2 regions of the Rossellomorea sp. KS-H15a genome follow, and region 1 is predicted to be linked to the other one. Evidence: a T-box and tRNA genes for the amino acid it is inferred to sense, from the RefSeq annotation. Region 1 holds a T-box; the other holds one or more tRNA genes.
The links. The T-box of region 1 lies ahead of M1J35_RS13130 (tryptophan--tRNA ligase). A T-box ahead of a tRNA ligase gene usually reads a tRNA of that ligase, here a tRNA-Trp.

Region 1 (15,198 bases):
TGAAGATCCTTTATTAATTCATCCGCGTTTTCAAGACCAACGGATAAGCGCAATAACCCATCTGTAATCCCTCTTCTCTCTCTTTCAGCCTTAGGCATGGAAGCATGTGACATTCTTGATGGATAGGATAGAATCGATTCGACAGCTCCTAAACTGACGGCGAATACAGGAATGTTTACATGTTTGATGAGTTGCTTCACTTCCTCTTCCCCTTTTAACCGGAAGGATAGTACTGCCCCGGGACCCTCTGCCTGCCGGACTTGAATTTCACGACCGGGATGATAGCTCAAGCCCGGGTAATACACTTCTTCTACTTCCTTTCTGCCTTCTAGGAAGCTTGCAATCTTATAAGCTGACTCCGATGATTCCTTCAATCGGACATGCAATGTTTTCAGCCCCCTTAAGAGCAGCCAGCAATCCTGTACCCCGAGTACCGCCCCAAACGAATTCTGCAGGAAAGCAAGTTTCCCCGCAATCTCTTCATCTCCCGTTACCGCAAGTCCTGCTAAGACGTCACTATGTCCGGCAAGAAACTTCGTTGCACTGTGCAGGACAACATCCACTCCTAGACTGATTGGCCTTTGCAGCAATGGCGTCATGAATGTATTATCCAGAAATGTTAAGCAGTCATTTGCCTTGGCAAGCTTTACGACCCCTTCAATATCGGTGATATTCAATAAGGGGTTCGACGGGGTTTCCATATAAATCACCTTCGTATTGTGCTTAATTGCACAAGCCACCTCATGAAGATCTTTCATATTCACAAAAGAGTATTCTATATCAAATTTAGTAAGGACTTCCGTGATCATCCTGTATGTCCCCCCATATACTTCCTCCGAGACGAGTACGTGATCCCCACTCGACAATAATAGAAAGCTTGTTGAGATGGCAGCCATACCGGATGAAAAGGCAAAACCCCTTACCCCGCCTTCTAATTCCGCTATCGTTTCTTCGACTGTTTCCCTTGTTGGATTCCCCGAACGGCTGTAGTCATACGTACCATACTGATCAAAATCCTGTTGATGAAAGGTTGTAGCATGATGAATCGGCGTAGAAACAGCTCCTGTCTCTTTATCAAATCCGCGGGAATGGATGAGTGACGTCTGAAGTGAAAATGGTTTTTTACTCATACGTTAACACCTCTTTTTCCAATTGTTGAAAAACATTCTCCAAGTCTTCGATCAGGTCGTCGATAAATTCTATTCCTACGGAAAACCTGAGCAATCTGTTACAGATGCCAAGTCTATTTCGTTCTTCTTCAGGAATGTCGGCATGGGTCTGGGTGGCAGGATAGGTGATAAAGCTTTCAACCCCTCCTAAACTTTCAGCAAACGTTATAACCTTTAGATGTTGGAGGAATGGACCGATCCATTCTTCCTTGGCAATGCGAAAGGAAAGCATGCCCCCTTTCCCGGGATATAAGACGTCCGCTACACAGTCATGCCCTTTAAGATACTGGGCTAATTTTCGTGCATTCTTTTCATGCTGGGCCATTCTTAGACTAAGGGTCTTCAACCCTCTTATTAAGAGCCAACAATCAAATGGTGCAAGGACTGCGCCGATTGAATTTTGAATCGTATAGATCCTTTCAGCCAAGTCCTCTGTGTTGACTATGACAACTCCGGCCAGAACGTCATTATGGCCCCCTAAGTATTTGGTAGCGCTGTGAATGACCAGGTCTGCTCCCTCTTTGAGCGGTTTTTGCAGAACTGGTGTATAAAAGGTATTATCGACGATTAAAAGTAATCCACTCGCCTTTGAAATGGCTGCGACCTCAGAAATATTTGCTTCATTCATTAATGGATTGGTTGGTGTTTCAAGAAAAATAGCCTTCGTCCTCTTCGATATGTGCTCTTCTATAGAATGAGTATCACTTGTATCAACAAAATGAAATTTGATATTATATTGGGCTTCATACTGAACGAATAAGCGGTAGCTTCCTCCGTAAAGATCCTTCGATACAATCAATTCATCCCCACTTGAGAATAAACCCAGAATTGCCTGAATCGCAGCCATTCCCGAACTGAATGCAAATCCTCTATGCCCCTCTTCCAATTGAGCCAGTAGTTCTTCAAGGGTCGCCCTGGTTGGGTTTCCTGTTCTCGTATAATCATAACCGGTTGATTCACCGATTCCTCTATGTTCATATGCTGTCGATAAATGAATGGGCAGACTTACGGCACCAGTAGCTGAATCCTTCCGATTGCCTGCCTGGACAAGCAAAGTATCAATATGTTTTTTCAACATCCTTCTCTCCTTTTCGTCCCTAGAAAATGAAAAGGGGAAAAAACAAAAAACCTTCTTATGAAAATAAGAAGGTTTTATACGTTCGTTCTCCCTCTTATCGCCCAAGTTGACATCAACTTGCTGGAATTAGCACCATACCTGTTACTGTGGCTGGTTGCTGAGGTGTCTTCGGGCCAGTCCCTCTACCTCTCTTGATAAGAAACAATATGAAATTGTTAAAATGCTTTCTCATAACTTATAACAAAGACATAGAAATGTCAATGACAATTATGAATTATCTGAAAAACATCATGATCATTTTATTCTATTTCAATGATACATTCCTATTTTCCTTTTAATCTCTTTCATGAATGGGATTGTTTTTTTTCGTGCTTTTATGGCTCCATTCAGTAAGATGGCATCCAGTCTATCCCGATTGTTCAATAGGTCTTCATATTCCGACCTTGGTACTTCGATGAATGAATTCATTACGTCGAAAAGTTCTTTCTTCGCTTCCCCCCAGCCTATTCCTTGTTGAAATCTCCTTCTCATTTCTTCCGATTGATCAGTGGTTGCAAATTCTTTGTAAAGACCAAAAATGATTGAATCGTCAGGATCCTTAGGCTCTTCAGGAAGTGAAGAATCCGTTTTGATTTTATTGATCAATTTTTGAAGCTTTTTTGGTTCTTCAAATAAAGGAATGGTGTTATTATAACTTTTACTCATCTTGCGGCCGTCCAGTCCCGGTAGAACGGCCGTTTCTTCCTGGATGACGTATTCAGGGATGACAAATGTTTCTCCATATTGATTGTTAAAGCTTTCAGCTATGTCTCTGGCAATTTCCACATGCTGTATTTGATCTTTTCCGACAGGGACCAACTCGGTTTGGAAAAGGAGGATATCCGCAGCCATTAAAATGGGATACGTAAATAATCCCATATTGACTCCAGCATCAACATTTCTGCCGCTTTCTTTATTTTCTTCAACCATTGATTTATATGCGTGAGACCGGTTTAATAATCCTTTTGGTGCAAAACAAGAAAGGATCCAGCTCAGCTCAAAGATTTCAGGCACATCAGATTGACGGTAAAAAATCGCTGAATCAGGATTCAACCCTAACGCTAACCACGCTGCCGCCACCCCATATGAAAGCTCCTTCATTTCAATGGGATCATGGATTTTTGTTAAACCATGATAATCCGCAACAAAATAAGCAGTGTTATATGATTGGTTCTCCGCCAATCCCAATGCCGGTTTAATCGCCCCAATATAATTCCCCAAATGTATACGGCCAGTTGGCTTGATACCAGTCAGAACTTGTTTTTTCATCCCCATCATACCCTCCGTTGAAAAATAATCAGAAAACACAAAAAGGGCTTCCCGTCCTCTAAAAAAGGACGGGAAACCCGTGGTGCCACCTTCATTCGCTTACACTTCAGTAAACGCACTCATCTGTACAGAAGTCACGTTCTATACATCGTCCCTTTTATCGGTGAGACCTTCCGCCAAACCTACTTTATTTCAGCCTGGATGCTCAAAAGCCCATTCAACGATTCCCCATACTGATTCTCACCATCCATCAGCTCTCTTAAATGTTTCGATCGTCTACTCTTCTTCTTCATCGCAATTAACCATTTATTGTGTTCCCATTATTTTAATGTATAGGTAAATAATGGTCAAGTAGGTATAAACACATTTTTACATTTCTTTTGACGAAAGAGGAAGGAAGAGCTTTATGCCTCTCTTATTAAAAGGGAGAAACTTCATATCCGCGATCAAATGACTCGCATATCCGATGACACATGCTTCAAATACTCCATCAATCATGATAGAAGTCTCGAGATAACGAGCGATGATAGCATAGTATATCAACCCCAGTACAGAGTGGGTATAACTGCGATGTGACACGAAGGAAGCAATAAATATATAGATGCCCAGTAACCATAACCATATTTCATTTAATTGCCATCCACATGCCGTCACACCTATGCCGGTAATCATCAGCATCCTTCTCTGGGTGATGAAGCTTGTGAGTAACATCATTCCTGCCCCATAGCCAATCCCAAGCCACCGTTCTTTCCCAATGCCTTCCAGGTAGCTGTACACCATCATGAGAAAGCCGATGATTTGCGCCACCGACCTGATCATTTGGGGGGAGAAAGTAACTTTGTTACTAAGCTTTCCATCAATATCCAAATCAGGTATGAGTCCGGATATCCCGCCGATTGCTACAAGTGTGGCTGTCGCACCCGGACCGGATCCAAATGAATTCGCCACGATAAAACCTGTTGCTGCTCCAATTGCCATGTGCGCTGTGCCGTTCAATGTTTCTCCTACTCTCTTTCACAGTATGTATGTACCAAATATTCATGATAGCCTTCATCATCCATTCCCGCTATGGGAAAGAGGAATTATTTTCTTACATTTTCTGTTCTATTCGATCGATGATTTTGATAAGGTAGGGCCTTTCATGAGGGACGAAATGATGATAACCAGCCTTTTTGCTGATATCGTTCTTAACCCCATCCTTGGTGACAACAAATCCTTCAAGTTCGATTTCTGCTTTATCACGTTGAATAAGCGATTTGAAATCGGACAGGCATGAACGTAAAATACCTGAAACTTCCTCCGTCTGAAGCTGAAATTCCTCGAATGAGACCGGCTTGGTATAGAGGAATACATTGGTATGCTCCCTGTCTATCATATTTTCTTGAATGAGTTCCCCTTTTACCACCCCCAAAGCCTCCAATTCCTCAAACTTGACCTTGATTCCCAACTCTTCGTGGACTTCCCTCACACCGTCTTCAATCTTCTCATCGGACAAAATATGTCCCGCGGCCGTTATATCCAAAAGACCGGGGAAATCTTTCTTATCGTCACTTCTTAACTGAAAATAGATGAAGGTTTCCTTCAAATCCTCGTCATAATGAACAAACCAGCAGTGAAAGGTCTCATGCCAGTAACCCTTCGCGTGCACCTCCGAACGGCTCGTGACCCCTAACCTATCTCCACTCTCATTCAATATGGCCAGTTTTTCCTCCTCCACTCGATCACTCCTCTCTCTTATTTCATTTCACCTTCTCTAAATATTCTCTGATTTCAATCAAGTCACCGACCACGATGTCTGCTTCATGTAACTCATTTTCCTGAGAAAAATCAAAAGCACATCCGATGGAGAGGAACTCATTCGCCTCGGCTCCTTTAAAGTCAGATCGTCTGTCTCCGATCACAATTCCGTGACTGAGATCATGATCGACCTTCACTTTCCGAATGAGTTCCCCCTTATCCTCAGAGTCAATATCCTCAATACTATAGCAGGATAAAATCCATCGATCCAACCCATAATATTCCACGATTGTCTCGAGATAACGTGGATAGCCGTTACTTGCCACAAAAATCGGAAATCCCCTTTCGGACAAATAGGCTAAGAGGTCTTCTGTATGGGTATAGAGGGCGCCCATTCCATCCAGTATGTTTTGAATCAATTTATCCTGAAATACTTCATTTACTCTTTCATGTGTATGCAAGGGATGCAGGGGCAATAGGGTCCTCCACACATCAGAAAGGGGGACACCCATTATTTCTCTATATTTTTCGAGAGGTGTATCCCCCTCCCACATTTCTTCATCTCTAAGTAATTGGAAGGTATCATGAAGTGAAGCCTCAAGTATGCGGTCTGTTTGAAATAATGTACCATCCATATCAAAAATCATTGCTGCTTTCATCTATATTCTCCTTTATTGCCATACGCACAGTCAGTATCCATGATGATTCGATCTTTCCACGAGCTTTCATTAAGCCATATCTAATCATATCAAATTTCCGCCCACCGTGAGGCAAACAATCTATAAGTAGGGTTTGGTCCACCATCCTCAGACATAAAAAAAAGACACGTGAGACCTTCCTCTTGTGTCTTTTGCTTTTTCAGTATTCTCCGTTTTCTAAGAAGCGTTCGGAAGGTAAAGAAGGACCGCCAACATCATGCCGATCACAGAGAAGATGACAATTGTGACTGCTATCGACTTGTGATACTTTGAAACATGTTTCTTCTTTGACACATTAAAAAACGTAAATGCCATTAACGAAAGAACAAACAAAGCTATAAACAAGAGCTCGCTCATGGACAATCCCTTTCTTTATTAAGGTGTTTATATCTAAACTATATGAGAACACTTTACCATATTTTCTTATTCAACAAAAATTTTTACCTCCGTACATCATGAATCCAGATTGAACTAGAAGTAATAATAAAGCCAGGGGGGTGTCTTTTGTAAGGCTTTTTCCCAGGAGGGCAGCTCATCGAAAGCTTCCATGGTCAGCTTTTCACTATCCTTCATATCATTTTCAATTAGGGATTCCAAATGTTTCGCCACTTTTTCGTCCCGAATGATGCAGTTGCTCTCATCATTTAAGTAAAAGCTGCGCGGATCCCAATTGGCTGTCCCTACGTCGGCCCATGCATGATCTACAACCATCACCTTACCGTGAAAAAACCCCTTCTGATACAGATATAATTTCACTCCTTCTTCTAAAAGGCTCTTTTCTATTCTGTAACTAACGGGTTTGGTGAACCAGGCATCCGTATCATCCGGTACAAGGATATTCACCTCGACCCCTCTCTTCACCGCATCTTTCAATGCGGTGATAAGCTTATTGGTGGGGATAAAATATGGGGTTGTGATGGTCACACTCGTTTCTGCTTCATTTATCCAGTCAATGGTTCTTTCAATAAGAGGATCTCCAGTAGAAAAAATGAAATGAACACTGCCTTCAGAGCTTGTTGACGTATATGGTCGCGCAGCACTCTTTAAACTCTCGCCACCGTCCTCTGTCCAATCTTTTTTGAACTGCTTATATACTTCTTTCCCCGCATCGCCTGCCAACCGAATATGGTAGTCCCTCCAGTAGCCAAGCTTTGGATCTTTTCCGAGATATTCATCCCCCATGTTGAATCCTCCAATATAGGCAATGCTTTCATCAATGGAAATAAGCCTGCGATGGTTCCGATGGTGAAGGGAATAGAAAATATTCTTAAATTTAATGGGTCTGCTTTTCGTAACCTTTACTCCGGCCTTTTCCAGCCTCTTGATGGACTCTTTATGAATATCTGACCCAAGAAAGTCAACAGATAGACGGACATCCACACCCGTTTGAGCTTTTTTCGTCAATACATCAAAAAACTCTTGAGAGACTTCGTCATCCCGAATGATAAAGAAGTGGATCCAAACATATTGTTCAGCGGACTCAATATCCTTAAAAAGGTTTTGATAAAAGCTTTTTCCTGTATTATAAACGTCAATTGAAGCATTACTTGAAAGGGTCTCTGTCATCGGGTGGGTTCTCGTATAGTTTTTCACCCCTTGTTTTACATCCCATTGCATGATGAGAATCAATACCACGGATATCGCGGTCACGGCCATCATGGCTATTATTATTTTCTTCAACACGAGAATCCCCCCTTTCATGGTATTGATAGCTTTTGTTTATAGGGAAGGACTATACATCCGTGGTCAAAGTTTATGGATGAACAGGCTTAATGAGAAGTAATAAAAGAGCGTCAACATAACGTCGACGCTCTTACTTGATTTTCTTATTGATCTTCAACAATGTATAGATATAGCGAGCGATGACGAACAGGATGCCTCCTATAAATGATCCCATTGTGTTCATGATCCAATCATCAATATCCGTTGCTCTTCCTAAAGGCAAGTAGTATTGAGCCAACTCAATTCCAAATGAAAAGATCCCCCCAAGGAAAGTGACCATCAATATTAATTGTTTGGATTGTCTCATCCACCAGGCAAGAAAAAAGGTGAATGGAATAAACAATATAATATTGGCAAGGAGATTACGGATCGGTACATCCAAATGATTACGGTACAATAGATTCAACTTTAAATTGGAGAAAGGATCGAAATTCACTGATCCCTCTGAAACGTTTTCCAATGGAGTCAAGGTGATCAGACAGATGCCACCGATTGAAATACATGTAAATAATACAGGGAGTAAGTTCAGCCACCTGCCCTTACCCCTTCTTTTCTTCCAAAAGGAGATCGCAAAGATAAGGGTAACTGTCACAATGATCATTATCGGAAGCACCCAGCCAAATGCGCTCCATAACTCTTTCATAATTTCCTATCCTACTTTCTACTATGCCACAGAATGATCAGCAGCAATTTGTACTTTAGTTATGTTGATCAACCAGAATGTACTTCCTTCCCACTTATTCTTTATCTTTAAAGCCAATCCATTTTCGTTTCCCTTCTATGCGAAGCGTCAATCCTTCTTTATCAAGTTTTTCCAGGAAAGGAATCATATATTTTCTGGATAAGCCGAGTACTTCTTTTGCTTCACCTACCTGAAATGCATCATCTGTATGCTTCCTTAAGCGAATGGTTGCGTCGTTAAACACCCCAAAGGAATAAGCTTTCTTTTCGTCCAAAGGTACTATTTTCTTCTCCTGAACGAAGAATCGAGTGAAGTCCGAGTGCCACTTCTCCGGTATTCCTACCTTCTCAAAGTACTCTACCATGTCTTTTACCTGTGTACCGTCCCTTTCCAGTAAATCGAGTAGCTGATTACATCTCTTCTCCCATGCAGGTGGCAGATGGGGTGTGAATCCAACTAAACGAACGAGACCTTTTCCCTCGACCCAATTCCCGTCCTCCAACACATAATCTGCCAGACTTTCAGGATATTCACTCAAACGTTGCTTCAATTCTGCACGATTAACTCCCTTTAATAATGGGAATTTCTCATGAAACGTCAAGAGGAAATGGTTCATCGCATTTCGGCATTCTTGAACGATCTTACAATGGGTTATGGTTGTATCAGAAAGTTGAACCCATTCCTGTTCCTCGAGTAACTCAGTCATACATTCTTCTGAAATGGATCCTTCCTTTTTCAACATTTCCCTATCAAGGGATTTATATCGATCAAGTACTCTTAGCGCCCGTTCAGCCGGGGTACCTTCAATCAGGGATTGAAGGTACCCGATCGTTTCTTCTCCAAACCGGTAATTGCCTCCGTTTGGCTGTATGATCCACCCTCCACCGATGGTTTCAACGGGTGAGGGCCTCCTGAGGATAAAACGGTCTCCCCGTTTAACCATGATGGATTCATCAAGGCGTACCTGGCATAGAATCATATCTGTGTCTATACCTGCATCCACTTTATTACGATCAAAGAACACGAGCTTCCCCAAGACCTCAGAGGTACCTGTATGAATCATGACCCGCATTCTCTGTTTGATTTCATATCGCACAGTATGTAACACTTTTATGCAAACGTCCATTGTGTTTGTCATAAAAAGGGAAGAGGCTGAGACAAGTACATTTCCCCGTTTAAGGGATTTATGGTCCACACCGGGGAGATTGACAGCAGCCCGTTGACCGGCGTATCCCATTTCTGCCTTTCGGTGGTGAACCTGAATTTGTTTCGCTTTTGTATGTATCCCTAATGGGAGAATGGTCAGATCTTGACCCGTCTCCACACTTCCTTCATAAATCGTTCCTCTCACCACCGTTCCCTGCCCCTTTACAGTAAAGACCTGATCAACAGGCAATCGAAAATCCCCTGCAGTATTCCTTGAAGGCAGACCTTTCAAGGAGGAAATGATGGTTTCTTTAAGGGCCTTCACTCCTTCGCCTGTCAATCCGTCGACCGATAGTATGGGAGAGCCTTCGAATTCGGTTCCGATCAATTCTTCGCTGACATCTTCCCAGGCGATATCTCTCAAATCTTCTTCGACTTTAGAAATTTTCGTCAAGACGACAATGCATTGACTTATTCCAAGAAGGGACAGAATATCAAGATGCTCTTTCGTTTGCGGCATCACTCCTTCATCAGCTGCAACTGCGAGTACAACAAGATCGATTCCCGCTACACCTGCAATCATTTGACGGATGAAGCGTTCGTGACCCGGCACATCCACTACAGAAATCTCAATCGTATCATCCTCATACAAAGGGGCGAATCCAGGTTCAATTGAAATACTCCGCTCCTTTTCCTCTTTAAGCCGATCGGTGTCAACCGAAGTCAGTGCCTTTGTGAGAGTGGTTTTTCCATGATCGATATGTCCGGCCATACCAATCGTATAATGGTCCTTTCTCATCCTCTCACCACTTTCTATCTTTTCTTCTTGAATCTGAATACCAGTACCCCTGCCATGATGGCAAAACAAACGGCAAACAGAACTCCCTTCCATACTTCCCCGTCTGAAAAGGATTTCACTACCCATATAAATATGAATAATGTGATCAGTATGTCAACTATCAGCATTCCCTTAGAATTTCGAATTTGTACTCACCTGCTGTTCTATAATTTAGCTGTAGATTCCTTAACATTATCATATTCCCTCTTAACAGCACCACCCGGACGAAATCTCGCCATGCAATATTCCCCCGCAAATCGACCATTCTGAACAATGGAGCCTTGTTTGAACCCCTCTTCTTCAAATCCCAATCTCTCATATAAAGCTTTTGCTTTGTTATTAACGTCTATGACTGTCAGCTCAATACGCTCGATCATCAACCAATTATCCGCTAAATCGATGGCATTTTGAATGAGGCTGGTTCCGATTCCCCTCCCATGATATTGCTCATCAATAAATACGAATAAACTTCCTGTGTGGGAACGTCTGCCAAGGCCTTGGCTTAACCCGCAAAGCCCCACTACTATCCCATCCACTTCTGCTATAAAATCATGCTGGTTGGTTGAAGGGTTCTTCAATCTCGATTCAAACTTCTCGACCCTTAAGCTCGGTAACGCGATGATATTGGGTAATACCGTCTTTTGGCGCATGATTTCTACTATTCTTTCAGCATCTTTTACTTCGATCGGACGAATCTTCATCTTTTCAGCTCCCCATTCCTTTTCATCATTATAATCGTTGCCATCCTAATATTGGAATGGGAAATCGCAAAAAAAAAGAGAATCACGCATCCGGTGATTCTCTTTAGAGGAATTATTCAGATCCTTCTTTCATTAATGTTTCCATATCCTGAACGATTTCATCATACGGAACATCACTGTTGCCACTGTATGTCTTAACGACGGTGCCTTCCTGGTTCACCAGATAGAAGCTGGTCCCATGAATCATCTGATCGGAATTGGGGTCGTCCGCTACGATTGAACGGAAGGAGTGTTCCGCAAGGTCCTTCACTTCATCGAACTCATAGCCCGTTAAAAGCTCCCATTTACTTGTGTCTGCTTCGAAGTTTGATATGTACTCTTTTAATGCGTCTGGTGTATCTGTTTCCGGATCGACACTGAAGGAAACGATTTTATAATCCTTTACCCCTTCTTCTTTTAACTTCTTTTGCAGCTTTGTCAAGTTGAATGTCATTGGCGGGCAAACTGTTTCGCAACTGGTAAAGATGAAATCGGCGATCCAGACCTGTCCCTTTAAATCTTTTAAGCTTACTTGTTTATTATCCTGGTTCGTATAGGAAAATTCCTTCACTTTATAATCCGTTTCCGCTTGAAAGTCACTATTGCTGCAACCTGCAAGGAGTACCCCGATGATGGTCATCACCACAATGAATGATTTGGTTCTTGACATCTTTATCTCCTCCGAATTTATCTGTCTCTTCCATTCTATGTTAGTAAAAAGAGGATAAAAAAACAATTCCTGCAGAGAGGATTCATTGTCTATTTTGTGAAACCTCTGTCACTGGCAATTTCCTCTCTGGCATTCATTCTTCCCTCTCTCTCATTTTCTTCTTTGAAAAAAGATAATGCAGGATAAACCCATGAACGACCATTATCGTAAGGAAGGCAAGGAAATAATAGAATACGCCCATCACCCCGTCTGAAATATCCTCTGTTATGAGCCACCATACCGAGGCAAAGGCAAGAAAAACGAATTGCAGTGCGACTCCTTCTAAAAATGGTTTCTTATAGGAATTAAAATCCAGTAATCTCTTCCAGCTCCAACTGATCGCAACGACAGCAGATACTACTAATAACAATATATAAATGCTTATTTGCATAGTGATGGTTCCCCTTTCTGTCGACCTACCTTCATGTTATGCAATCCAATTGGAAAAAGAAAGAGAAAAAGGAAATTTATTTGGTGATTTCCTTTTCACTTTCTTTTTTATCTCGTTTCCTTGATATATCGATAGGCATTGAAATGTTTGATCTCAACCTTTACCTTTACTTTTTTTAGCGAACTGTCTGACAGGTAAAATCCGTCACCACTATTCTCCAATTCATGAAACTTGTCAGGATGGGAACGATACCACCGTCCACCAACATCGAAAAGATCCATCTTTTTCTCGAAACCAAGTTGATAAACCTTCGTTATTTTTTCTTCTAACGATTTTTGAAGCTTAGCATGTAATTCCTTGAAAGGCACATCATTTATCTTTTCTAACAATTCAGCTTCCACGCTTATTTCCAACGAAAATTCTGGGAAATTCGCGTGATCTTCATGATATTTCACTTTCGGTTCATCTGCTGTTAATTTAAATGTTGACAGGAGTTCACCTTCTTCATATAAAGCATAATCGAGAGAATTTTTCTTATTCTGAAGCCAGTCCACAGTCATGGAATCACTCGCCGAAATTTCCCCTTTGAATGTTTCATCTTGAAAGACACTATATCCATCCAGATAAAGAGAAGCGACTTCCCCATCTGAATGCCATGATTGCCGGTCGATTGTTATATTTGGAATCAGCGCAGTACCCATCGGTTCATAATATTCCCTTAAGAAGTGCATCAAGCTTGTTGAATCGATGTCATTTTCGATTCCCTCTGATTTTTCTTCGGTCAGCAGAACCGTGTATACAGGCGGGTAATCAAATAATCCCTTCGCACTAAAAATATCTTCAATATTCGTATCTGTTACAAACAGTTCAAGGCTGGGCCTCAGGGAACGGTTTCTACCAACGTCCTCTAATACTTCTTTGAATTTATACTTCAATAGATTCTTGGACAAGACAAGCGTTTTGGTGTGTCCAAAAAACAATGGCGGTCTCGATACTTTATATAAGTTACTGACTGCCATGTTCAAGGTCTTCCCTTTTGCAGAGCCTACAAATGTCGGTATCGGATCAGTTGAACTGCTTCCCTCTTGCTTCGCGACATTTGCAAAATTCAATCCTTGGATGTACGCAGTATATTCATCTTTCGTTTCATCATAGTCCAAACCAATGGCGACAATATAGGTTAAGTCCTGGATGTTTTTTGATCCAGTACAACCCGATAAAGCAAGCATCAAAAGAATGATAATGAATTTAGTTATCTTGTTGTTCATTTGGATGATTACCTTTCCTCGTTTGGTCTACGGGATTAGTGGAAGAGGTTCGATGCTTATAGAACTGGATCGGCATCCTAAGAAAGGATCGTATAGCTTCGTTCCATCCAATAGGTGCAACCGTTCCTAAATAAGGTGCTCCAAAAGACGAGAGTGTGGATAAGTAAATGACCGTCAGGATGAAGATCATGACTACACCAAATAAACCAAAGAACGTACTTACCAGTAACACAATAAACCTCAGGACCGTCGTTCCATATTTAAGGGATTGATTGACGAGAGTAAAGGACGATATATACGTTATCGCACCAATGACCAGCATGGTGGGAGATGTCATTCCTGCCCTAATGGCCGCGTCTCCTACAATCAAGCCGCCTAACACCGAAACGGTCTGCCCGATCGCCCTCGGAAGGCGCACACCGGCTTCATTGAAAAACTCGAACAAGAATAGCACGATGAACATTTCAACCGGAGCCGATAGAGGAAGGCCAAACCTTGACATCGAGATGGTTGCCACAAGGAGATATGGGATTTGTTCAATGTTATACGCAGAGAAAGCCACCCAAAGCCCAGGTAAGAATGCAGAAATTAATATTCCCACCATCCTTATGATTCTTTCAAGAGACACATACACATAATTGATGCTTGAGTCTTCCGGTGACTTAATTTGCAGCAATAAGTTGACCGGGGCTAAAGAGATGGTCGGAAAACCATCTACAATCAGGGCAAACCTGCCCTGATTTAACGAGTCTACGATGAAATCGGGCCTGCCTGTATAATCAAAACTTGTGAATATCGAATAAGGATTATCATCAATGAGTGATTCAAGATGTTGATTCCCTGTCAACACGTCGATGTCTATCTTATCAAGCCTTGTGTATAATTCATTCAGGACATTCTGGTCAATGACATCATCCAGATACAAAATCGCTATGTCAGTGTGGGACCTTGTGCCAATTTTATATTTTTCCACACAGAGAGAGGGAGTGAACAATCTCCTTCTAATTAAAGAAATATTTGTATTCAAGTCTTCAACGAAACCGTCTTTAGGTCCCCGAATCGATGTTTCCAAAGATGATTCTTCCGGCAATCTTTTCGGTAGATTTCCTGCGTGGATGGATAAAACCCTTTCATCAACAAAGAAGAGGACAAATCCTGAAAATAGAGCGGAAGCCAATTCTTCTATGGAGCCCTCTGTGATTTCCTCTGCCTGAAACAAATTCATGATATTTTCTGAAAAGGTTATATGTGCGACTTCTTCAATCTTTGGAAAAATATATTGATCCAGATAATGCCGGTCCACCAGGCTATCAAAATAAACAATGGTCGTCTCCGTTCCATGAAAGAGATGGGCCTTTATCACCAGATCCTGACTGTGTGAAAATAATTCCCTCACTTCTTCCAGGGTGGCTCCTTTTGATTCCTTACTTGTTGTCTTTTCTTTAGAGGCTTTCTTCATTGAAAACATCCTTTACTTAGCTCGCTCTGTTTTTATTCATAGTGAATCCATCTTTTTATTTTACCAATCGTAAAATGATGGCTGAAACGATGATTTGACCCATGAAGAGGATGACCGTCAATGGGAAAAATAGATGAAACAAAAATAGATAAAAATCATATGTATCAATACTGAACAGTGCCAGTCCGAAAAAAATGATAAAAATCGGTATCAATACCTTTAAAGAGATCCGATGTTGATCCTTCTTTTTCAT
Region 2 (15,198 bases), 770 kb from region 1:
TGCGAGAAGTATATTCTTCGATTACATGATGGACTTTTTCCATTAACAGCTTTCGAATCATCGTCTCCCCTCCTCACTAATTGATATGCTCCACTCAAACCGTTCAAAACAAAAAAGGATAAACTCGAGGAGAATTGACGAGTTTATCCTTTGTGCTGTATTAAATTAAGACCTTTTCGTATTTCATCCATGACTTCTTCATCCGTTTCAACCGCTTGCTGCATGAGAAGTGCTTTTTCCGCTGTTTCTCCGCCGATTTTCCCCAGAGCCCATGCGGAGGTTCCCCGCATGACGGGCCTCACATCTTTTTCCATAACATGGATAAGGTCCTCTACGGCCGTCTCATCTTTAAAGTGAGCGAGGGCAATGATGGCGTTTCGCTGTATGGGCTTCTTTCCTCTCCAGGAACCCGATACATGCCCGTACTTCTCTTTGAACTCACGGTTACTGATGGTTAATAGGGGCTTTAAGAGTGGCTTCGCGATTTCCGGATCCGGCTCCATCTCTTCATGAAAATGAAAGTCCATCCCCTTATTTTCAGGACAAACGGTTTGACAGGTGTCACAACCGTACAGGCGATTTCCGAGCTTCACCCGGTACTCATCCGCAAGAAATCCCTTCGTTTGAGTTAAAAACGCAATGCATTTTTGGGAATCCAGCTGTCCGCCTTCCATGAGGGCCCCCGTCGGGCATACGTCCACACATTTATTGCATGTCCCGCACTGGTCCTCCATAGGTGTATCCGGTGCAAATGGAAGATTTGTCACCATTTCCCCCAAATACACATATGATCCGAATTCGGGTGTGATGATGGAACAATTTTTTCCGCTCCAGCCGATCCCTGCACGCTCCGCCACGGCCCGGTCCACAAGTTCCCCCGTATCCACCATGGATTTGAAACGCGCCTGTGGGACTCTGGAGACAATATACTCTTCAAGCTTTGAAAGACGATCCCTGAGCACATGGTGATAATCCGTCCCCCATGATGCCCTGCAGAAAATCCCCCGTCTCTCCCCACGCTTGCTTTGTGGCGCATTTTTCATCTTGGAAGGATAGGCAAGGGCAATCGCGATGATCGATTTCGGTTGATCAAATATCAAGGAAGGATCGACCCGCTTCTCAATATCCTTCTCCTCGAATCCGGATTGATACCCTAGCATCTCCTGACGAAGGAGCCGGTTCTTCATTTCAGAGAACGTATCGGCCGTGGTAAACCCGATCTTATCTATTCCAATCTCTTTACTGTACGCAATGATATCCTGTTTTAATTGATTTATATCCATTGCCCCTGCCTCCTTTCTGCATTTATTTAAATAAGCATTCGTGAAATAGCAATGTGTATTATGATAAACTATTTTAAAACAAATGTGGAGGGAAAATAAGTGGAAATCACAATAGATTCATCCATTACGAGTAAAATCCCCGATTTCAAAGTCGGATTCATTCAATACCATCATATCGAAGTCGGCTCTTCTCCTCAAATGCTGAAGGGCAGACTTCAACTGTTTCAGGAATCGATATTCTTTGACCTTCATGATAAGAGTGTCACTGAACTGGAAGGGATTGCCGCCTGGAGGGAAATCTTCAAGAGGACTGGAAAAGATCCCAACCGGTACCGTCATTCAGCCGAGGCCCTTTTCCGCCGTGTCAAAAAACAAAATTATCTGACGACCATCAACTCTGCCATCGATCTCAATAACTTCTTCTCCCTTCAATACGAAGTGCCGATCGGCATATACGACTGTTCGGGGCTCAAGGGAAATCACATCGAGTTAAAAGTAGGGGAAACGGGACAAACCTACACAGGGCTCAACGGCCGGGAAAACTCCCTGGAAAACCTCATCGTCGCCTGTGACGGGGACGGACCTTTCGGAAGTCCATTCGTCGACTCTGATCGTGCACCGATCGGGGAACAGACGAAAAATGCCGTACAGATCATATTTTTGAAGCCATCCCTTTCTAAAGAAGAAAGCGGGAAACTGACGAAATCATTGATGGATATGTTCATCGGGATTCATGGAGGGGAAGGTTCGTTTGAAGTGGTTGGTGGATAATGGATTCTCCAACTCAATTTTGACAGTGGCCGGGTTCAATCCGAATCCGGCCGAAATTCACCATAATCCGGCCATTTTTATCGTGAAACCAGCCGAAATCACGATGGATCCGGCCATTATTTGTGAAAATCCAGCCGTTTCAGCAAATAATCCAGCCAATTTACAATAAATGTTAACACGAGGCACCTCCACACTTACTCTCAAAAAAAAAGAGAGCCCTATGGACCCTCTCCCTTCAAAAAAACCTACACCCACCACATATCCGACGGCTGTTCCTCAATCAAGATCGACTTCAGGTTCTTCACCGCACGGCCGAACCCTTCTTCAATCGACATGATCGGATCTTCATGCTCGATGCTTACGACATAATCATACCCGAATGTGCGAAGGGCACTCATCATATCCGACCACTCCTGCAAGCTGTGCCCGCATCCAACCGAACGGAAGGACCACGCCCTTGTCTGGATGCTGCCGTATGGCTGCATATCTGTCAGACCGTACATGTTGACGTTGTCCTGGTCGATATATGTATCCTTCGCATGGAAATGGTGGATCGCATTTTCCTTTCCAAGGATCTTGATCGCTGCAACCGGATCAATCCCCTGCCACCAAAGATGACTTGGATCCAGATTGGCTCCGATTGCATCGCATGTTTCTTCACGAAGCTTCAATAACGTGTACGGAGTATGTACAAGGAACCCTCCGTGGAGCTCGAGACCGATTTTTACATTATGATCCTCTGCTAGCTTCCCTATCTCTTTCCAATACGGAATCAACTTTTCTTCCCACTGCCATTTCAGGATATCTCCGTACTCGTTCGGCCAAGGTGATACCGGCCAGTTCGGATGCTTGGCTCCTTCATGGTCCCCAGCGGTTCCGGAGAAGCAGTTGACCACCGGTACATTCATCAATCCGGCTAGCTTGATCGTTTTCTGCAGGGCAGCATGGGATTCTTCAGCAAAGACAGCATCAGGGGAAATCGGATTTCCGTGACAGCTGAACGCACTGATCTGAAGTCCCCGTGACGTTACCTTCTCTAAGTACTCGTTTCTCTTTTCTTCACTTTCTAAAAGGGCGTCCAGCTCACAGTGGGCATTTCCGGGATATCCTCCCGTACCGATTTCCACTGCGTGAAGACCGGCTTCTTTTACATAATCCAGCATTTCATCAAGGTTTTTTTGTGAAAATAATACGGTAAATACGCCTAGTTTCATTTATACTTCCTCCTATTTCAATGGGATGCTTTGTCCGGTTTCACTGCTTTTATAGATGGCATCTATGATTTGGGACACCTGCATGGCTTCCTCCGGTTTCACAACCAATTCCTCTAAACCAAGACAGCTGTTGATAAAGTTCTGTGCTTGGGGAAGACTCGGATCGTCTTCACCGGGAAGCCAATCCGCATCACTATTCAGAAGCATGCCGTGCTTCATCTGATTCATCTGGAATGGGAATAAATCGACTCCCCCCGTTTCCCCTGAGATGCTCATGCTTTCTTCATCACTCTTCACGTTTGCGGACCATGACGTTTCAAAAAGCATGGATGCCCCGTTATCGAATCTGATATAAGCGGTCACGTGATCATCGACTTCAAAGGTCTCTTTATCGAAATCCCCCCATTGATTCACTTGATCAGGCATTCTACTAAGTTTGTTATAGGTCGTTCCCGTCACTTCGACAGGTGTAGGATTTCCGAGAAGCCACAGGGATAAATCGAGGAAGTGACATCCGTAGTCGATCAGGCTGCCTCCGCCTTGAAGCTCCTTATTGGTAAACACTCCCCACCCCGGTACTTTGCGGCGACGGATCGCCCTTGCCCTGGCGACCATCGGTTCTCCGATTTCATCTTCCATGATCACCCGCTTCGCCGCACGAGAGTCCTTCATGAAACGATAATGATAGGCGATCGCCAGAACCTTCCCTGATTCTTCAGCGGCACCGATCATTCTTTCACATTCCTCAGGAGTCATGGCCATCGGTTTCTCACAAAACACGTGCAGACCCGCTTCGAGGGCGGCAATCGTGATTTCCGCATGAAATTTATTTGGAGTACAGACCGTTACGGCATCCACATGCGCGAACATGTCCCGATAATCACTGAACACGTGCGAGATGTTAAAGGTTTCTGCGACAGTTTGAGCCGTGCCGGGATTGATATCACTGATCGCTTCAATCGATACTGAATCTGATAGTTTAATAAAAGTAGGGATGTGACGCGTCTGGGCGATCCCCCCGACGCCGATCACTCCCATCCGAAGTTTGTTCATCGCTCGCATTCCCCTTTATAGCTTTACAATTCGTTTTGTTTCACTTGATTCAAGAGCTGCCAACACAACCTCAAGTGATTTCTTTCCTTCTTCACCCGGTACGGGAGGCTCTGCATCATGAAGGATGCAGTGTACAAATTGATCGATCACGCGGGAATTCGACTGTCCTCCCTCGTCATTCGTTTGGATGCCGCCAAGCTCATACTTCACTACTTCCCCGCTCGAGTATTGCACGACAAGGGAGTTTACCGGATCATCTTCTAAACGGAGAATCGCTTTCTCTCCATATATAATGGTGGAGTTGTCTTCTTTGGACACATAAGACCAGCTTGCTGCAAGGGTACCGATTGTACCGCTTTCTGTTTTCAATACGCATACTGCCGTATCATCCACATCGGCATTTTCCTTTGCGCTTGTTTCCACAAAGGCGCCGACTTCAGCAAATTCTTCCCCTAAGATGTAACGGAGAAGATCTGTTTTATGAACACCAAGGTCACCCATGGCACCGATGAACGCTTCATCCTTTTTGAAGAACCAGCTATCCTTGCCATCAGCACTCCAGCCTTCAGGACCGCCGTGGCCGAATGCCGAACGGAAGCTGTAGATTTTGCCCACTTCCCCGTTTTCAATCAGCTGCTTCGCTTTTTGATGAGAAGGGACAAAACGCTGGTTGTGAGCGATCATCAGCTTTTTACCGCTTTTAACAGAGGCATCGATCATACTTTCTGCTTCTTCGCTTGAAGTCGCCATCGGCTTTTCACATAGTACATGCTTTCCTGCGTTCAAGGCATCGATGGAAATCGGTGCATGCAGGTAGTTCGGTGTACATACGCTCACTGCTTCCACATCAGCATTTGCCAGCAGTTCTTTATAATTGGTATAGGCTTTAGCTCCTACTGCATCGGCGAGTTTCCATGCCCGCTCCTCGACGATGTCACATACGGCGACTACTTCAACGTTTTTATTATTTGCGTATTCCGGAAGGTGACGGTGCTGAGCAATGCTTCCACATCCGATGACCCCGATTCTTAATGTTTTCATGATTTTTCCTCCTCTATTTTCAGTTTGATCCTTTGATATCTTCGAGCGGCTTTGCATTCCCATATACAGGTCTTGCATGATCCACCGGTGCAGCCCATTTCACGGCATTGACGATGACCTTTTGGACATTTTCATTGTAATAAGTCGGATAGGTTTCATGTCCCGGACGGAAGTAAAATACTTTTCCGTTCCCACGCTGATATGTACACCCGCTTCTGAACACTTCCCCACCTTCGAACCAGCTCACCATCACAAGCTGATCCGGTGCCGGGATGTCAAAATGCTCTCCATACATTTCTTCTTTTTCAAGCTCAAAATATTCCCCTAAACCGGCTGTGATCGGATGGCTCGGGTCCACAATCCAGATACGTTCCTTTTCATCCGCTTCCCGCCACTTCAAATCACAGGATGTTCCCATCAAGGTTTTGAAAATCTTAGAGAAGTGACCTGAATGAAGGACGATCAAGCCCATTCCGTCGAGGACCCGCTGTTTCACCCGTTCGACCACCTCATCCTTCACTTCTTCATGGGCGATATGGCCCCACCAGACCAATACATCCGTATCTTCAAGCACTGCTTCCGTCAATCCGTGATCACCTTCATCCAATGTAGCGGTTTTTACATTGTAGGACGCTTCTCCGAGGAAAGAAGCGATGGCACCATGAATTCCTTCAGGATACACTTCTCTCACTTTCGGATTCTTTTGTTCATGACGATTTTCATTCCATACGGTTACGTTTACCATTGTAAAACCTCCAAGTTTATATTTGTGCATGCCGGTATTCATTTGGTGTAACACCCGTGTGCTTCTTGAACACCTTACTGAAATATTTTTCATTCCCGTATCCTACTCCGTAGGCCACTTCGTAAATTTTTAAATACGGGTTTTCCAGGAGCTTTTTCGCCTTTTCCATTCTGATACCGGTGATATAATCCGTGATGGTCGCTCCATAATCCTGCTTAAACTTACGGGAAATGTATTCCCTGCTTAAGAAAAACCTGTCGGCGATGTCCTGAAGGTTGATATCCTCCTGATAATGCTGCTGCAGATATTCTTCAATATGCTGCATATTGTTTTTTTCCTTCTGATATTTAACGTTTGTCAGTGTCTGAATAAGTTCGATAAATTCTTTTGTCTTCTCTTCTTTAAACTTCCGGAACGAAAACGATCCGTCTTCATTCCAATAATCCGTTCCCCGGTAGAAAGGTTCCTGACGCTTGATCTCATATTCCTTCAACCAATTATTACGCAACAGTTCAAACTGATCTTCCCAGGCCTTAAGCTGCTCGATGGAGATGGTATGTCTGTTTTCTAACTGAGAGAAGATCGCTTCCAGCTGGTGCTGGACCTGCTCCCTGCTTCCAGAACGGATGGCCCATTTCAATTCATTGGAGTAATCCAATAAATGAAGGAGGTGCCCGCTCTTCACATCCCGGTGTGTGACCAGTTTCTTCTGATCCAGGAGGGCATGCCTTGAAAATACTTCAAGGGCGGATTCATAGGCTTCATTCACCTTTTTTGACTTCTTCCCGAGAGCGAGGACCGTAAACACCTTGCTATATTGATAGATTATTGAGTAGATTTCCTCCAGCAGATAGGTCACACGCTTATCATTCCAGAAGAGAATGACAAGCTCCTCTTCTTTGTGGCTGTTCCGGAAGCATACCCCATCATTTTGCTTTCGAAGAAGCTCATTGCAAATATTAATGAGGGTGAAAAAGGCGAGGTCCCTGTCTCCCTGAAAGGATTTCATGACAATCGGCTTGATCGGCAGGAGCGCAACCGTTTTCTCAAGCTTCGGCAGTGAAACATCGAACTCCCTCTCAACCTTATCCACGATTTCAGCCGTAATGCTCTCCTTCGCGCAAAGACTGGAAAATAATCGATCCCAGTATAGAGGCTTGGCCTCATTGAGTACTCTGTTTTCCTCGACTTGGGTCCTTCTTGACCGGGCCTGCTCATTCCATTCCAATACCGCTTTATCCAGCGTGTCATTCAGTACATCCGGTTCAATCGGCTTCAGGATGTAATCGAAGCTCTTATAATGGATTGCGTTTCTCATATACTCAAAGTCATCATATCCGCTCACAACGATGGTCTTGCTTGTCAAATCAGAGGCATGAAGCCATTTTAACAGGGTGATGCCGTCCCTCTTCGGCATCCGCATATCCGTGAAGATGATCTCGGGCCTGTGCTCTGTGATCAATTCGATGGCTTCGTCCCCATCTTCCGCCTCTAGGATGGTATGGATACCGTGCTTTTCCCATTCTGCCAACAAAAGTAACCCTTCACGCACATGCTTTTCGTCGTCAATGATGATTGCTTTCATTTGCCTCACCTTCCATTCTGAGTGGCAGCCTCATGGTGACCATAAAGCCTCCATCTTCATGATTCTCAAGTAGCAGAGCCGCCTGATGGTCATAGTAAAGTTTTAGCCTTACATACACGTTCTTCAGCCCTATATTGGTTTCATCACCGGTTTTATTCCATGCATCTGCTTTGAAATGCTCTTCTATTTCCCTGAGCCTGTCTTCTGTCACCCCTGCTCCATTATCCCGGACGACCATCACCAGTTCTTTCCCATCCTGAAAGCAGGTCAGATCAATCCTCCCCACTCCATCACGGATGTCGAACCCGTGCTTGAAGTAGTTTTCTATGAGGGGCTGCAGGATCATTTTGGGAACGGGAACACCCTTTACCCCATCATCCACCTCGACACTATACTCCAGGTTTTCCCCAAACCGCTCCTTTTGTAAAAGGAGATAAGCGTTCGTATAGTTGATTTCCTTGCTTAAAGGAACCACATCCTCCTCCATATTCATCCCGTATCTCATGATTTTAGATAAATGGGTGATCAGGGAGTATATTTGCGGAACCCTGTTCTTAAGCGCAATTGTCCCGATGGACTGCAAGGCATTGTAGAGAAAATGGGGATTGATCTGCGACTGCAGGACCTTTAATTGATTCGTTTTGTTTTCAAGTTCTAGCTTATACTCCCTGTTGATCAAATGATTGATCCGCTCGATCATCTGCTGAAATCTATTCCCAAGGATCCCGATTTCATCAAAACCGAATGATTCCGCCTGTACTTTCATATTCCCTTTTTCCACCTCCTGGATATTTGAAAGTAGTATCCGGATTGGAGATGTAATTTTGAAGGAAACAAACAGAGTCGCAAGCACAACGAGGGTCAAGCCAAGAACCCCGAACAGGATGTTGATCTTCGCCACGCTAAAGGCACTTTCATAGAGGTTCGCATACGATACCCTCTTCACCAGGAACCATCCGCCTGCGGAAGCCGGGAGCTGATCGTACATCATCACCCCGTTGAACGTATCTTCCTTCCACTCAAGAGTCCCTGAGACATCCTTCGATTCCATGATCTTTCTGATCCACTTCTGATTGTTTCCATCATCAGATACGTCGCGATCCGAGCTGTAGATCATTTCCCCTTCTGATGACAGGAGGTAGAATTCCTCAGAATCAGGGTTATAGAGGTTCCTGCTTAAATCAATGATTTTATCCGGAGAGATGTCCAGGGAAATATACGCCAGCACCTCGTCGCCGGGAACATTCCGGAACGCCCTGTGAATCGTGATGATTTCCTTCGACCGGTTAATATTCTCCTCTTCCTGACTATAGGTTGGTTCAATGTACATATTGTACGGGCTTCGTTCTGCATTTCTGAAGTATTCCCACTGTGAATCTTTTATTCTATTGGAGAACACAACGGTCGAACGCTTCGTTGCCGAAATAACACGGTCACCATCGGCGAAGGATATTCGCACCCCGTTGATCGTATCTCCAGTGTAGAGAATCGTTTGCACAATATTCTTCACGATGCCGATCGTCAGGTAGTTATTCTCCTTACCCGGTGACCTCATGAAATTGATGAAATCTGGATTATTATAGAGGGACAGCGATAACCCGTTAAGCTCATTGATATAGCTCTCCAAGTTCACCTTCCCCTGATAAAGGAGATTACTGCTTTCCTTCACCACCTGCTCCTCAATCGAATCCTTCGTATACAAATATGTAATGATGATCGAACTGCCAAACGGCACAATCGTTGTAATCATCAACAGCGCAATCAACTTATTCCGAATGCTTGTCTTTAACATGAGGGACGGACCTCCCAGGTCTCACTTATACACTAGTATAAAGTGTTATTCCCCGCTCTTGGAAGTATTTTTTCGAAATATTCCTACTAAACTTATAAAATAGAAAGCATGCCTTCAATAGACATGCTTTCTACTATTCTGTTTACTTCAAGTTATCCCACGTTTGTTGGAATCGCTCAAGTACAGTATCATAATCAATTTTTCCGGCTGCATATTCCTGGATGGTCGCAGCGAATTCTTTGTTCGCTCCATCCGGCCATTTGAACCAAGTCCAAGGAATCGTCTTCTCATCCTTAGAGTAGTCAAGGATGGATTGACCCAGGTCACCAAGACCATTCGGCTCGATATTATCAAATGCAGGAATGAACGCAAATTCTTCTGTGATATAACGCTTACCTGTTTCAGATGAAACCATCCACTCCAAGAATGTTTTCGCTTCTTCAAGGTGTTTAGAGTTCTTATTCAATACCCAGTTATTCGGTACACCGACAGGAAGGCGATCTGCATTCTCGTCGTTACTGATCGGAATCGGAAGGAAGCCCATGTTGATATCAGGGTTGATCTCCGTGATCATGTTCTCCGTCCAGTTCCCCTGTTGAAGCATCGCCGTTTCACCAGAAGCAAACAACGTGACCTGCGTATTATAATCCGTTGTTAAAGGATTATCGTTGGCATATTTAAGCTCAGTATCCAGTACTTCTTTAAACTGTTTGAACTTCTCGTTCCCTACAATCTTCTCAGAACCGTCATAAAGTCCCGCGATGAACGCATCCGGATCTTCCTGTTGTGCAAAAGGAATGTTCAGTAAATGCTGACCGATTACCCACCATTCGCCGTAACCAGCTGAGAATGGAGTGATTTTCTTCGCCTCGAGCTTCTTCGCAGCGTCTTTCAACTCATCAATCGTTTTAGGAGGCTCAGTGATACCTGCTTTTTCGAATAAATCTTTGTTGTAAACAAAACCATACCCTTCTAAGTTAACTGGCATACCATAAAGCTTGCCGTCCTCATCCGTCATCGGAACTTTCCCGATCGGAAGGACATGCTCAACCCAAGGTTCACCAGAAAGATCCGCAAGCTTCTCTTTCCAAAGCTCTAACTCTTTGAATCCACCATTGTTGAAAATATCCGGCTCTTCACCTGATGCAAATTTCGCTTTAAGGGCAGCACCGTAATCGGCACCTCCACCAACGGTTTCAAGCTTGATTTTAATGTTCGGATGCTCCGCTTCGAATTCTTTGATCATTTCTTGAAGCTGATCGGCAATTTCAACCTTGAACTGGAAGAAATTCAATGTTACGACATCATCACCTGAACCTGAATCCCCGCCTGAACTGCTTGTTTTGTCTTTAGAAGAACAACCTGCAATGATTCCAAATACTAAAACCAAAGACATACATAGTAATAAAATACGCTTCATAAATGGAATGACCTCCCTGATATAAAATATTTTATATAAATTTCTGTATCAATGATAGACCATCTCGACAGAAACTTTATATCTACTTGATCGAACCTGACGCAATTCCTTTGATAATATGCTTCTGCAAAAACAGGAAGAAGATGATGATCGGTGTGATCCCAAGTACCAAAGCTGCAAGTCCCATATCCCACTGCTTCGTATACTGTGCAAAGAAGGAGCTTGCAGCAAGCGGGATCGTACGCAGTTCCGCATCCTGTAACACAAGGAGTGGAAGCAGGTAATCATTCCAGATCCACAATGTGTTCAAAATAATCACAGTAACCGTTATCGGCTTCAGTAATGGGAAGACGATTCTCCAAAACACGCCAAACTGACTGCAGCCGTCTATCATCGCTGATTCCTCGATTTCAATCGGGACGGTTTTCACAAATCCGTGATATAAGAACAGGGAAAGTGGCACTCCGAACCCAAAGTACATGAGAATGAGACCGGGAATGCTATTTGTCAGTCCCAGTGTACCCCCGACCTTCATCAAGGGAATCATCACCGTCTGGAACGGGATCACCATGGCTGAAACAAAGATCACGAATAAGATCTTGCTGAACTTCCCTGGCGTACGGACCATTTTCCACGCCGCCATTGAGCTGATGATCACTAGGCCAATATTACTGAAAACGGTGATGATCAATGAGTTCCAGAAAGCCCGGGGGAAATTAATGACTTCCCACACTTTTGCGTAGTTCGAAAACATAAATTCCTCCGGCCATGCTGCCGCATCAATCAAAATCGCAGCAAATGGTTTCACCGAGTTGACCAGTACGAAGTAGAAAGGGATAAGGAAAATGAGCCCGATCACAATCCCGATGATCTCTAATACAAATGTTCTTTTCGTATAGCGATTGCCCATTACGCCTCAACCTCCTTCTTCTTCGTCACCATTACCTGGACCGTCGTAAACACGGCCACTACCACAAAGAACAGAATCGACTTCGCCGTCCCAAGTCCATAACGGTTATTCTGGAAAGCTTCCTGATAGATATTGATCGCTACAGATTGCGTGGAGTTAAATGGCCCACCGCCTGTCAGCGAGATGTTAAGATCAAATATTTTAAATGCCATCGAAATCGTCAGGAAGAAACAAATCGTGAATGCAGGTAATATTAAAGGAATAATGATTTTTGTGAGGAGGGTCCAATTTGATGCCCCATCCATTTTCGCTGCTTCAAGAAGTGAATTGTCCACCCCTTGCAATGCCGCTACATAAATGACCATCATATACCCCGATATCTGCCAGGCAAATACGATGACAATCCCCCAGAAAGCCGTCTTCTCATCACCAAGCCACGGCATCTTAAAGAATCCGATATCCGTCATATTCCCAAGTGATGCAAATCCTTTAACAAAGATGAACTGCCAGATGAACCCTAGTAACAATCCCCCGATGACGTTGGGGATAAAGAATACCGTCCTCAGGATATTGCGCGTCTTCAACGCGGCATTCAACAACAGGGCAAATCCGAATCCTATCAAGTTACTGATGATCACTGCCGCAAACATAAACTTCGTAGTGAACATGAATGAATTAAAAAACGTCTTATCATCCGTGAAGATCTTTTTGTAGTTATCGAATCCAACCCACTCGACAACCGAGCTGACACCATTCCATGAGGTGAAGGAATAATACACACCCATCAAGAATGGAAGAATCTGAATCACTAAGAAAAATAAAAGTGCCGGTCCAACAAAGGCAGCGTACGTCAGCAAGCTCTTATACTTGAACTTCTTCTTTGTCACTGCCTTCATTTGTACATCTGGGCTTACTGGTCCAGTCTGAATCTTTGGTTCCACCCGTATCACCACCCTATCTGTGTAATCGCTTTCTTTTATTATAATGGTAGCGCTTTCTTAATAAGGGGAACTCAATTGACGAAGAAGGTGCACTATTTTGACTAGATGGGTTTTGTTTTGGTGGGTGATGGGTAAAAGAAAAGGTTGTGAGTTTTGTGTGAAAAGTTAGTTTTGCAAATCATTAAGTGGTGTTGAAATAATGCTGAGATTTGAACAAATAAAAAAGACTTCCTCATAAAGAGAAAGTCTGTCGTATGTAAGTTGGAGCGGGTGAAGGGAATCGAACCCTCATCATCAGCTTGGAAGGCTGAGGTTTTACCACTAAACTACACCCGCGATGTGGTACCGGTGGCCGGGATCGAACCGGCACTCCAGAGGAACACGATTTTGAGTCGTGCGCGTCTGCCAATTCCGCCACACCGGCATTACATTTGGAGGCGGCAACCGGATTTGAACCGGTGATCAGGGTTTTGCAGACCCATGCCTTACCACTTGGCTATGCCGCCTTAATATTGGAGCGGAAGACGGGATTCGAACCCGCGACCCCCACCTTGGCAAGGTGGTGTTCTACCACTGAACTACTTCCGCACTACTGGGCTAGCTGGATTCGAACCAACGCATGTCGCAGTCAAAGTGCGATGCCTTACCGCTTGGCTATAGCCCACTGATAGTATATGTCACGGAAATAAAAATGTGACTTTTATGGGGCGACTGATGGGAATCGAACCCACGAATGCCTGAACCACAATCAGGTGCGTTAACCACTTCGCCACAATCGCCATGTTAAAATTGGCAGGGGTAGTAGGAATCGAACCCACACCAAAGGTTTTGGAGACCTTCGTTCTACCGTTAAACTATACCCCTATATGGATGCTTATTCTGCTTTAGCAAAAAAGCTTGGTGGAGGGGGGCAGATTCGAACTGCCGAACCCGAAGGAGCGGATTTACAGTCCGCCGCGTTTAGCCACTTCGCTACCCCTCCAGCTAAATCACTTGACTGGTGCCGGCAAGAGGACTTGAACCCCCAACCTACTGATTACAAGTCAGTTGCTCTACCAGTTGAGCTACACCGGCATCAAGTAAATAAATGGTGGCTCAGGACGGAATCGAACCGCCGACACATGGATTTTCAGTCCATTGCTCTACCAACTGAGCTACTGAGCCAAATAGTTTCCGGCTTCCGCTAAGCTTCGAATCTCTTCGTCAGCTCACTCAGTCACATCCTCACGTATGTTAAATACGCTGCGGTGTTCCTTCGATTGCTTCCTCGACCTTCTCGCTTTTCGAAACCCTTTTCCTTTTCAAGAAACAATACTCTAAGTAAAAATGGCGGTCCGGACGGGACTCGAACCCGCGACCTCCTGCGTGACAGGCAGGCATTCTAACCAACTGAACTACCGGACCAAAGTTTTTTCGCGCTAGCGAAAATAACTATCCTTGCGTCACTCATAAAAGATCAAAGTTAATCTTTTACTAATAACAAGCAAAAATGGTATTGCGGGGACAGGATTTGAACCTGCGACCTTCGGGTTATGAGCCCGACGAGCTACCGAACTGCTCCACCCCGCGACGATAAGATATGTTAAGTTACACATAATAATGAAGAAAGATTATCTTACTCCGCTTACGCTTCGTAAAAATCATGGTGGAGGATGACGGGATCGAACCGCCGACCCTCTGCTTGTAAGGCAGATGCTCTCCCAGCTGAGCTAATCCTCCACTATGTAAATGAATTCTTTTTGAAAGAAAATGGTGACCCATACGGGATTCGAACCCGTGTTACCGCCGTGAAAGGGCGGTGTCTTAACCGCTTGACCAATGGGCCTTATTGAAAATATAATGGCGGAGAGCAAGGGATTTGAACCCTTGAGACAGCGTTAACCGTCTACACGATTTCCAATCGTGCTCCTTCGGCCACTCGGACAGCTCTCCATATATTGGCTCCGCAGGCAAGATTCGAACTTGCGACCGATCGGTTAACAGCCGATAGCTCTACCACTGAGCTACTGCGGAACGATATGCCTGGCGACGTCCTACTCTCACAGGGGGAGATCCCCCAACTACCATCGGCGCTGAAGAGCTTAACTTCCGTGTTCGGCATGGGAACGGGTGTGACCTCTTCGCCATTGTCACCAGACTATGTATTGTCTCTTTTTTAAGGACAAGTACTATTATATCGTGTAGATAATTTTTTTCAAGGATTTTTTTATATTTTCATATAAATTTTATTCCTTCAAAACTAGATAAAGGATTGATGTCAAGAAAGCCGAATATCGACCAATTGTTGTTCATTAAAATAATGACTCTTTGTGGTTAAGTCCTCGATCGATTAGTATCAGTCAACTCCACATGTCGCCATGCTTCCATCTCTGACCTATCTACCTAGTCATCTTCTAGGGATCTTACTCACTTACGTGATGGGAAATCTCATCTCGAGGGGGGC

Region 2: it has a tRNA-Trp gene. The T-box ahead of M1J35_RS13130 (tryptophan--tRNA ligase) is inferred to sense a tRNA for this amino acid. The anticodon was not compared.

What each region holds. Positions count from the first base shown of each region.
Region 1 is NZ_CP096886.1:2,572,371-2,587,568, reverse strand. Features, by position in the region: gene metC (cystathionine beta-lyase) at 1-1,130, opposite strand, end outside; gene M1J35_RS13135 (methionine biosynthesis PLP-dependent protein) at 1,123-2,247, opposite strand; SAM riboswitch class I at 2,339-2,448, opposite strand; gene M1J35_RS13130 (tryptophan--tRNA ligase) at 2,557-3,555, opposite strand; T-box leader at 3,617-3,857, opposite strand; gene M1J35_RS13125 (metal-dependent hydrolase) at 3,925-4,533, opposite strand; gene M1J35_RS13120 (NUDIX hydrolase) at 4,646-5,272, opposite strand; gene M1J35_RS13115 (HAD family hydrolase) at 5,295-5,951, opposite strand; gene M1J35_RS13110 (hypothetical protein) at 6,168-6,347, opposite strand; gene cls (cardiolipin synthase) at 6,462-7,673, opposite strand; gene M1J35_RS13100 (VanZ family protein) at 7,804-8,355, opposite strand; gene selB (selenocysteine-specific translation elongation factor) at 8,450-10,339, opposite strand; gene M1J35_RS13090 (hypothetical protein) at 10,354-10,506, opposite strand; gene M1J35_RS13085 (GNAT family N-acetyltransferase) at 10,543-11,079, opposite strand; gene M1J35_RS13080 (SCO family protein) at 11,192-11,788, opposite strand; gene M1J35_RS13075 (hypothetical protein) at 11,922-12,218, opposite strand; gene M1J35_RS13070 (Ger(x)C family spore germination protein) at 12,326-13,486, opposite strand; gene M1J35_RS13065 (spore germination protein) at 13,467-14,945, opposite strand; gene M1J35_RS13060 (endospore germination permease) at 15,001-15,198, opposite strand, start outside.
Region 2 is NZ_CP096886.1:1,800,035-1,815,232, reverse strand. Features, by position in the region: gene M1J35_RS09370 (amidase domain-containing protein) at 1-58, opposite strand, end outside; gene queG (tRNA epoxyqueuosine(34) reductase QueG) at 144-1,283, opposite strand; gene M1J35_RS09360 (B3/B4 domain-containing protein) at 1,383-2,054, shown strand; gene M1J35_RS09355 (sugar phosphate isomerase family) at 2,035-2,223, shown strand; gene M1J35_RS09350 (sugar phosphate isomerase/epimerase family protein) at 2,300-3,268, opposite strand; gene M1J35_RS09345 (Gfo/Idh/MocA family protein) at 3,281-4,321, opposite strand; gene M1J35_RS09340 (Gfo/Idh/MocA family protein) at 4,337-5,362, opposite strand; gene M1J35_RS09335 (ThuA domain-containing protein) at 5,382-6,107, opposite strand; gene M1J35_RS09330 (response regulator transcription factor) at 6,124-7,692, opposite strand; gene M1J35_RS09325 (cache domain-containing sensor histidine kinase) at 7,673-9,484, opposite strand; gene M1J35_RS09320 (ABC transporter substrate-binding protein) at 9,627-10,904, opposite strand; gene M1J35_RS09315 (carbohydrate ABC transporter permease) at 10,987-11,814, opposite strand; gene M1J35_RS09310 (carbohydrate ABC transporter permease) at 11,814-12,710, opposite strand; tRNA gene M1J35_RS09305 (tRNA-Gly) at 13,018-13,091, opposite strand; tRNA gene M1J35_RS09300 (tRNA-Leu) at 13,096-13,179, opposite strand; tRNA gene M1J35_RS09295 (tRNA-Cys) at 13,188-13,261, opposite strand; tRNA gene M1J35_RS09290 (tRNA-Gly) at 13,269-13,343, opposite strand; tRNA gene M1J35_RS09285 (tRNA-Gln) at 13,348-13,419, opposite strand; tRNA gene M1J35_RS09280 (tRNA-His) at 13,459-13,534, opposite strand; tRNA gene M1J35_RS09275 (tRNA-Trp) at 13,546-13,619, opposite strand; tRNA gene M1J35_RS09270 (tRNA-Tyr) at 13,654-13,737, opposite strand; tRNA gene M1J35_RS09265 (tRNA-Thr) at 13,754-13,829, opposite strand; tRNA gene M1J35_RS09260 (tRNA-Phe) at 13,844-13,919, opposite strand; tRNA gene M1J35_RS09255 (tRNA-Asp) at 14,083-14,159, opposite strand; tRNA gene M1J35_RS09250 (tRNA-Met) at 14,251-14,324, opposite strand; tRNA gene M1J35_RS09245 (tRNA-Val) at 14,399-14,474, opposite strand; tRNA gene M1J35_RS09240 (tRNA-Glu) at 14,506-14,580, opposite strand; tRNA gene M1J35_RS09235 (tRNA-Ser) at 14,596-14,687, opposite strand; tRNA gene M1J35_RS09230 (tRNA-Asn) at 14,694-14,768, opposite strand; rRNA gene rrf (5S ribosomal RNA) at 14,776-14,892, opposite strand; rRNA gene M1J35_RS09220 (23S ribosomal RNA) at 15,065-15,198, opposite strand, start outside.